Linked DNA regions of Polyangium spumosum. The protein of the gene in region 2 binds, or shares a complex with, the protein of the main gene of each other region. Links are inferred from orthologs where the notes say so. Each region holds a gene or a part of one and is shown on either strand. Other genes may lie near its edges.

The links. The genes of interacting proteins can lie anywhere in the genome.
Region 1: the proteins of dnaG (region 2) and dnaB are in contact, whole or in part, in a crystal structure (PDB 2R6A), measured with the Geobacillus stearothermophilus proteins. The link is inferred for Polyangium spumosum from one-to-one orthologs. Residues at the interface, in WP_049624496.1 of Geobacillus stearothermophilus: Lys456, Leu457, Leu458, Pro459, Ala460, Asn463, Ala464, Leu467, Leu535, Leu536, Ile537, Ala538, Gln544, Glu545, Asp548, Tyr549, His552; in WP_033016901.1 of Geobacillus stearothermophilus: Ser13, Glu15, Ala16, Gln18, Glu91, Leu92, Asp94, Ala95, Val96, Pro97, Thr98, Ala99, Ala100, Asn101, Tyr104, Tyr105, Ile108.

The regions. Positions count from the first base shown.
Region 1 is NZ_WJIE01000007.1:273,839-279,656, forward strand. The notes cover bases 2,969-5,818. They hold dnaB (replicative DNA helicase), read right to left. Parts: upstream 5,220-5,818; coding sequence 3,717-5,219; downstream 2,969-3,716. Other genes in these bases: GF068_RS25285 (hypothetical protein), read right to left, coding at 2,969-3,676; GF068_RS25295 (PfkB family carbohydrate kinase), read left to right, coding at 5,266-5,818. Also shown: GF068_RS25270 (YcbK family protein), read right to left, coding at 1-495; GF068_RS25275 (L-threonylcarbamoyladenylate synthase), read right to left, coding at 556-1,560; GF068_RS25280 (cysteine hydrolase family protein), read right to left, coding at 1,580-2,329; more of GF068_RS25285, read right to left, coding at 2,429-2,968. UniProt on the Escherichia coli protein: The main replicative DNA helicase, it participates in initiation and elongation during chromosome replication. Travels ahead of the DNA replisome, separating dsDNA into templates for DNA synthesis.
Region 2 is NZ_WJIE01000001.1:927,929-930,986, forward strand. The notes cover bases 120-3,058. They hold dnaG (DNA primase), read left to right. Parts: upstream 120-595; coding sequence 596-2,521; downstream 2,522-3,058. Other genes in these bases: atpC (ATP synthase F1 subunit epsilon), read left to right, coding at 120-477; rpoD (RNA polymerase sigma factor RpoD), read left to right, coding at 2,639-3,058. In the rest of the region: more of atpC, read left to right, coding at 1-119. UniProt on the Escherichia coli protein: RNA polymerase that catalyzes the synthesis of short RNA molecules used as primers for DNA polymerase during DNA replication.

The DNA.
Region 1 (5,818 bases), on a different replicon or contig from region 2:
GACGTCGGGCTCGATGCGAAGGAGCTCTCCGTTCCCGGAGGCCGCGCGAAAGACGGGCAACGTGCCGGACCCTGGCTCGACGTCGAGGAGGCGGACGCGGCCCGCGCCGAACGCGTGGAGGTCGTCCTCCTCGTCGTGGGGTTCGTCCGCGGCGTCTCCGGCGGTGTGCACGGGGCGCCACGCGAGCTGCCACCAGGGCTCGTTGCGCCACTGGCCGAAGGGCCCCCAGATGTAGCGGCGCAGCGGGCCAGGGCGCTCGATCTCGGCGTTCTGGTACGAACGAAGCAAGCCGAGGCGCGGCGCGGACGGGTCGTCGAGCTTGAAGGTGTAGAGCTTGGGCGGCAGATCGAGGAGCCGGCCCGCGTGGGCCTCGGCCGCGGCGACGGTCGCGAGCGCCGCGAGGCCGAGCGCGGGGAAGAGGGACCGCGTCGAGCCGCGCCTCGTGTGCGCGGGACGGTGCGAGGTCTTTTCCGAACGAACTACGAGCTTCGTCATCCCAGAGAGCCGCTCCCCGTTTTGCCACAACCCGCGAGGGGGCGTCAGCAATTCCCGCGCTCAAGCCGCAGAGGCGCGGCGGAGGCGGTCGTGGACGGCCGCCCACGCAGGCCCCGCCGGAGGCGCTTCGACCACGACGCTGTCGCAGCCCGCGTCGTCGAGGCGATGGAGCGCCGCATAAAGCGCGGACGCGTACCCCTCGGGGTCCGCGGGCAAGATCTCGACGGGAGGCTCGAGCAAAGCGCCAGGCGCGCGCAAGACCGCGCCCGTGACGAGGCGACGCGCGCGGCGGCTCGCGATCTCGGCGAGCGCGTCGTCCGGAGGCACGACGACGAGCGCGGCGCGGGGCGCGTAGTGCCGCGCGGAGGTGCCCGGCGAAGGCGCGCGTTCGTCGAGAGGCACGGTGATCGCGCCGGGATCGACGATGTCGACGTGCCGGCGGAGCTCGTCGAGCGAGACGGCGCCCGGGCGCAAGAGGACGAGGGGGCTCCGCGAGACGTCGACGATCGTGGACTCGATGCCGTGCCGGCAAGGGCCGCCGTCGAGCACGAGAGGGATGCGGCCGCCGAGCGATTTCAGGACGTGCTCGGCCGTCGTGGGAGAGAGCGAGGTCGTGCGGTTGGCGCTCGGCGCGGCGACGGGCACGCGGCACGCTTCGAGGAGCGCGCGCGCGACGGGAGCCGCTGGCACGCGAAGGGCGACCGTGGGTCCGCCGGCCGCGACCTCGTCGGCGACGGCGCCCGGGCGGCGCGTGACCACGAGCGTGAGCGGGCCCGGCCAGAAGAGCTCGGCGAGGCGCTCGGCGGCAGGCGGGAAATCGAGGGCGAGCGCGCGCGCCTCGGCGACACCGGCGACGTGGACGATGAGGGGGTTCGTCGCGGGGCGACCCTTCGCCTCGAAGATGCGACGCACGGCCTCGCTCTCGTCGGCGCGCGCGCCGAGGCCGTAGACGGTCTCGGTCGGGAACGCGACGAGGCGCTTGCCGCGGAGGAGCGCGGCCGCGCGCGCGACGGCCGGCGGGTCGAAGGGCAGGAGCTCGGTGCGGATCACGGCGGGCGCGATCATGGAGCAAGGCGGGCGCGCATCAAGCGCGGAGGTAACGCGGCTCGAACGGCGCGAGGGCGGCGAGGGTGACGAGCGTGACCTGCTCGGCGACCGCGCTCATGCCCGCCTGGCAGTCGGGCGGGATCGTCACGACGTACCCACGCTCGAGCGCGTCCTTCGCGGTGGCGAACATGCCGATCTCGGTGGCGCAGCCCGTGAGGATGAGCTGATCGGCGTGGAGCTCGTCGAGCAGGGGCCCGAAGGAGCTGCCGGTGAAGGCGCTGTAGGTCCGCTTGTGCACGACGTGATCGCCGGGCGAAGGCGCGATCTCGGGCCACACGTCGGCGCCCTCGGTGCCGAGGACGGCGTGGCGCGGCCAGTCGCGGAAGTCTTCGTCGTCGGGCTCGTGCGCGTCGCACACGTAGATCACGGGCACGTGTCTGTCGCGCGCCCACGTGATGCGTTCCTTCACCGCCGGGACCACCTCTCGCGCACGCGGGACCTCGAGGGGGCGGCCGGGCGTGAGGTAGTCGTTGATCATGTCGAGCACCACGAGCACCGGCCGCCGGGGGCCGCGCGGACGCGGGCGCGTGGCGAGCAGGCGTTCGCGCAGCCGCTTGGGCGGCTCGACGGCGGGCGCGGCGAGCGCGAGCGTCGCGAGCTCTTCGCGCAGCAGGGCGAGATCGGCCTGGTCCTCGGGCGAAGCGGCCGTGAGCGACGCGAGGGCCCTGTCGGGCGTGCCCGCGAGCGCGAGTTCGAGGAGCCGTTCTCTGCCGAGCCGATCCACCATGGAACGTGCTCTTTTTCCGTAGCACGTCCGCGCGGACGAACCCACGGCGGAGGCGGGCGCGCCGCCAGTTCCTTTCGTCGGGCGTGATCGCCGCCGCGCTCAGGGCGCGGGCGTAGCTCCCTCGGGATCAGCCGCAGCGGGCGCGGGCGAGGCCTCGGGGCCCACGGTGATCGTCGCCTGCGTCACCTCGCCCGAGCGCACCTCGATGGGGACCCGAGCGAGCGAGCGCAGGCCTTTGCCGCGTAGATCGAGCTCGTACGCGCCCGGAGGCGCCTCGGCCGCGACGCTCGGTTCCGGAACGGAAGGCCCGATCCGGAGGAAGGGCACGAGCGTATCCCGCGGGGAAAGGAGATGTACGCGCGCCTCGGGCGGCGGAAGCGGCTTGCCCGCTTCGTCCACAAAACGCAGCTCGATCGCGCCCGGGAGACGCTCCTCGCGGACGAGGGCGAGCTCGGTGAACACGCCGAGCGTGTCGCTCCGCGGCGCCACCACGAAGAGCCGCTCGTACCGCGCCGAGCCGCCGGGCGGGAGCGTGACGTCACGGCCAAAGCGGAGGCTCGTGGCCTCGGCCGTGGCTTCGATCCCGAGCGAGGGTCGATCGTCGGCGGGCGCGATCGCATACGCGACGGCGCTGCCGAGCGCGGCGACGAACGGTGCCTCGGCGACGGCGTTCGCAGGAGGCGCGGGCTCCGTGCCGGCGGCGGACAGCGGCTCGGCCAGTCCCCAGCGGACCGCGTCGCCGAGGCTCGGGATCACGATCGGCGCGTCGGCCTTCGACGAGACGATCGTCGAGACGAGGAGCACGCGCGCGCCCGGGACGAGCATGTAACGCGTGGCGATCGTCACGCGTGGATCTCCCTCGGCGTGGCCACGCGCGACGACCGAAGCCGATCCGTCGCGCCCTTGCTCGGCGCGGATCGTCACGCCCGTCATGCAGCCGAGCGGCGCGCCGAGGCACGTGGACACGCGCCCGAGCGCGTCCTCGCGGACGAGGGCGTCGGCCGCGTCGACGAGCGCGCCGTCGGCGCCGATCACGGCCGCGATCGCGCCGTTGTCGAGGAGGACGTCGCCCTCCTTCGCCTCGACGAGCGCGCCCGTGAACGGTCTCTTGTTCCCGTCGATGCGCGTGATCACCACCGCCGCGGGCGCTTCCGTCTCCGGCGCGCAGAAGCCCGCCTTGCCCTCGGCGCCGCGACGGAAGCGGCACATCGCGGCCACGCGCGCGCCTTCGCCGCCGTACATGACGACGCCGCCGTTCTGCAGGGGCTCGACGCATCCGGCGAGCGCTGCCGCGAGGGCGAGGAGGGTGGGGAGCGGGAGGCGCCTCTGCGTGGTGCCGGGCGGCATGATGGACCAGAGACGCGCGAAGGCGCCGGATCTTGGGAGGTTATTCGTCGTCGACCATCTCGGGGTAGTCGCCGGGCGCGAGGTTGTCGAAGCGCGTGTACGACGAGGCGAAGCGCACGAGCACCTTGCCCGTGGGGCCGTTACGCTGCTTCGCGATGATGATCTCGGCGATGCCCTTCGCGTTCGTGGTCTCCGGGTTGTAGTACTCGTCGCGGTAGATGAACATGATGGTGTCCGCGTCCTGCTCGATGGCGCCGGACTCGCGCAGATCGCTGAGCTGAGGGCGCTTGCCGTTGTCCTTGCTCGTGCGGGTCTCGACGGAGCGGTTGAGCTGCGAGAGCGCGATGACGGGGACACGGAGCTCCTTGGCGAGCTGCTTCAAGCCTCGGGAGATCTCGCTGATCTCCTGCTCGCGGCTGTTCACGCCGTCGCGGCCCTTCATGAGCTGGAGGTAGTCGATGATGACGAGCCCCACGCGCCGCTCGGGCTGCCCCGGCGCCGCCGCGCGGTTGTACTCGGCCTGGATGCGGCGGACCTTGGCGCGGACCTCGAGCAGCGTGAGCGCGGAGGTGTCGTCGACCCAGATCGGGAGCGTCGAGAGGTACGAGGCGCTCTCGGTGAGCCTGCGCCAGTCGTCCGGCTGCAAGAAGCCCTGGCGCAGCTTGCCGAGATCGACGCGGCCCTCGGTGCAGACCATACGACTCGCGAGCTGCTCGCGGGGCATCTCGAGCGAGAAGACGCAGACGCCGTAGCCGGGCTCCTGCCGCTCGTAGCCATGATCCGGCTCGTTCGGGCCGGCCGTGACCGTGCGCGGCGAGGCGACGTTGACGGCGATGTTGAGGACGAACGACGTCTTGCCCATGCCGGGGCGCGCCGCGACGATCATCAGATCACCGTCGTGCAGGCCCGCGGTCTTCGAATCGAGCCGCTCGTAGCCCGTAGAGATGCCCGTGATGCGATCACCACGCTCGGCGGCGGCCGTGATCTGCTCGAAGGCCGCCTTCAAGACCTGCGCGATCGGCTGCACGGTCGTCGACTGCGCGGTGCGCGCGAGCGCGTAGATCGACTGCTCGGCGTTGTCGATGAACTCCTGCACGGTGCCGACGTCGCCGTACCCCTCGGCCGCGACGCGCTGGCAGGTCGCGATGAGCTGGCGCAACCGCGACTTCTCGTAGACGACCTTGGCGTGCGCTCCGACGTGCGCGACGGCGGGCGTCGCGTCGGCGAGCTGCGCGAGATAACTGGCGCCGCCGATCTGGGCCAGCCACTCGCGATCCCGTAGCCAGGAGGCTATGGACACGATGTCGATGGGCGTACCGGAGAGGGCGAGCGCGGTCGCCGCCTCGAAAATGCGGCGGTTCGCGTCGCTGTAGAAATGTTCCGGCTTCAGGATTTCGAGCACTCGATCGAGCGCGTCACGCTCGAGGAGCACCGCCGAGAGCACCGCCGCCTCGGCGTCGAGGTCATGCGGGGGAACACGACCCGCGACGGGAGCCGGTTCAGTCGGTTGGGAACGTCCACGACGCTGCTGAGCGATCTGCATGGCACTTCTTCACCAGATGGCCCCAAGCAATCCCGAAGATATCCACATGGTGAGGCCCCAAATGGGAGACGCCCCGGAGGGAGGGCCCTCCGAGGCGTCGGGATTGACCAGCGATCTACCAGGAAACACCCACGCGCGGTACCCCGATCGGCAGGACGACCGCGAGGAAACGGCGACATCCACCGACGTGGTGTGTGTGGGTGAGGCGCTCTGGGATCTCTCCACCCCAACAGGGATGTCGCTCGACGACGCGACCGCGCTCTCCCTCTCGCCAGGCGGCGGCGCGGTGAACGTGGCGCTCACGCTCGCAGAGCTCGGCCTGCGCGCGGGGCTCGTGGCGGCGGTAGGCGACGATCCGGTGGGGCGCGCGCTCATCGCGCATGTGACGAGGCGCGGGGTCGACGTCTCGCGGGTGCGCACGACGAGCGCGATCCGCACGGGGCTCGTCTTCCTCACGCACGCGCCGCTGCGCGCCGTTTCGTACCGCGCCGTGCTGAAAGAGGCGCTCGCGCTGCGTGACGCCTTGCCGCGCTCCTTCGACACGAAGGTCGTCCACATCTCCGGGCTCCTCCCCTCCCGCGCAGGCCTGCTCGCGCTGG
Region 2 (3,058 bases):
CCGAGCGTGGCGGGTGAGTTCGGCGTGATGCCGGGCCACCTGCCGCTGCTCGCGGCGCTGCGCACCGGCCTCGTCACGTACCACGAGGGTGGCAAGGAGCATCGCCTCGCCGTCGCCCACGGGTTCGTCGAGGTCGTGGGCGACAAGGCCCTTCTCCTCACGGAGAAGTACGTCAACAAGGACGACGTCGACGTCGTCCGGGTTCGCCTGCGCCTGAAGGAGGTCGACGCGGAGCTCGACCACTGGCAAGGCGACCTCACGGATCCGTTGCGTCGTACGCTCATCGAAGAGGAGCAGTGGCTCGCCACGCAGCTCGAGCTCATCGGTGATCCGCCGCTGCCGCTCGTGCGTGAGGACACGCGCTTCATCGCGGAGCACGCCGAAGCGCCGCCCGTCGAGGAGATGGTCGAGGGGCAGACCCCCGACGAGAGCCTGACGGATCACAAGAAGCCCGGTTCGGCCTTCCCCGAGGCCTGAAGAAGCGTCCCATCGCGACGCATCACGTTTGCATCACGTGTACGGACGCGCCGGTTCGTTCTCCGAGACATAGGCTCGGGACGATCGGCGCGTTCGTCGTATCCTGATGCCGTAGACGATGATTCACGCCGACACGATCGCGCGGGTCAAGGAGCGCACGGATCTCGTGTCGCTCGTCGGCGAGACCGTCCGTCTCACGCGACGCGGACGGTCGTTCGTCGGGCTTTGCCCCTTCCACAAGGAAAAATCGCCGAGCTTCCACGTCAACCCGGAGCGCGGCATCTTCCACTGCTTCGGCTGCAAGGAGAGCGGCACGGCCATCGACTTCATCATGAAGGTCGAGGGCATGAACTTCGCCGAGGCGGTGCGCGCCCTCGCCGAGCGGAGCGGCGTGGAGATCGTCGAGACCGCGACGGAGGCCGAGCGGCGCGAGGCGAACGCAGCGCGTCGCGCGCGGGACGATCTCTACGCCGTCAGCCACCTCGCGGCGACGTTCTTCGAGCAGAGCATGCGCGGCCCGAGCGCCCATCCGCTCGCGCACCACGCCCTCGCCGAGCTCGCGCGGCGCGGCCTCGACACGGGCGAGGCGACGGGCCCCATGGCCGACGCGCTGCAAGCGTTTCGCGTGGGATACGCCCCGCCTGGCTGGGACGGCCTCGTGAACTTCCTCAAGCGGCAGGGCGTCTCGCCGGTCGTCGCCGAGAAGGTCGGCTTGCTCGTCGCGCGTGGCACGGGGACGGGGTTTTACGATCGGTTCCGGCACCGGCTCATGTTCGCCGTGACCGACGTGCAGGGCCGCGTCATCGCCTTCAGCGGCCGGAGCCTGCCCGAGCCCACGCCCGACGAGCTGCGGCGCTTGTCCCTCCAACCCTCGACGTCGGGCGAGTCGCCGGCGAAGTACATGAACAGCCCCGAGTCGCCGATCTACACGAAGGGCGAGCACCTCTTCGGGCTGCACCAGGCGCGGCACGCGATCCGGCAAGAGGGCCAGGCGATCCTCGTCGAAGGCAATTTTGATGTCCTCAGCTTGCACGCGCGGGGCGTCTGCAACGTCGTCGCGCCGCTCGGCACCGCGTTCACGACGAACCAGGCGCGGCTCCTCAAGCGCTTCGCGCCGAAGGTCGTCTTCTTGTTCGACGGCGACGCGGCCGGCCGCAAGGCGACGTTCGCGGGTCGCGTGCCCTGCAACGAAGGCGAGCTCGACGCGCTCGCGGCGACGCTGCCGGTGAAGGTCGATCCCGATGACTTCGTGAGGACGAAGGGGCCCGACGCGCTGAAGAACCTCGTGAAGGCGTCGAAGGACCTCTACCAGCACCTCATCGACGACGACATCGACCGGTTCAACGACGCCACCCCGGACGGCACGAACGCCCTCGTCGGTCGCGTCGCGACGCTCATCGCCGAGCTCAAAGATCCGCTCAAGCGCGGCATTTTGAAGAGCCACGCGATGCGCCGCATCCACGCGAAGCTCATCGTCCATGGCGTGGCGCTCGCCGATCCGCAGCAGCTCGAGCGGCGCCTCGCAGCGCCAACACGTTACGACAGCTCGTCGCAGCCCGAAGCTCAGAGCTTGGCCGAGAGCACGGAGCCTCATTACAGAGCACGCTCACGGTCCCAGGCGCACGAGATGCAAGGGCACATCCTGGGCGCGCTGCTCGACCACCCCGGTCTTCTTGAGGATCCAGAGGTGATGGAAGCGCTTGACGTGCTCGATGGTGATCTCGCGCTCGCCGCTGGCGCGGTGCGTCAGTACTTCGGGACGGAAACGCAACTTATTCCCGACGAATTTCTTGCGCAGATCCCGGCGTCGATCCAAGCATTCGCGGCTGGACGGCTCGCATCGCCCGTCTTCGAGACGGCCGATGTGGCGAGGGCAACGCTCTTAAAGAACGCAGGGAAGTTGAGAAGCTTGAGCTTGTCACGCGAGAAAGCCGCGACGGTGGACGAGCTCCAACGAGTCGCGCCGCTGGGGGATGTGGAGCGCGAAGTGGCGCTGCTTCGCGAGGCGGAGCGCAAGGCGAAGGCCAAGTTGGGGCTCGGCTGACGCGGTTTGTCGAACCGTGCGCCATCGAGCATGGCTGCGCGGGCGTGAATCACGGATTTGTTCTCGGTTGGTTCCTTGAAGCACGTGGCCCGACGTGGGCCCGGTGGAGCGAATGGGATGGCGAGCAAGGCCAAGCAGTCTGCGGGTCGGGCAAGCGGATCGGGCGCGGGGAAGAGTGGCGGCGGAGCCGCACACGGCGCTCGGGGGGACCGCGGGACGAGGTCGCAGGCACCGGATGGGGCGGGGAAGTCGGATCCGCGCAAGGCGCTCGAGAAGCTCGTCGATGCGGGCAAGACGAAGGGCTTCCTCACGTATGACGAGGTGAACGACGCGCTGCCCGCGGACGTCTCGCCCGATCAGCTCGACGACGTCGTCGGCGCGCTCGGCGACGAGGACATCGAGATCGTCGACGGCGCGACGCAGGTGAAGATCGCGCCGAAGCGCATCGCGGACGAGGAGGCGAGCGACAAGAAGCTCGTCGTCACGCAGGACCGCGAGGAAGAGGACGTCGACTACTACTCGAAGTCGAACGATCCC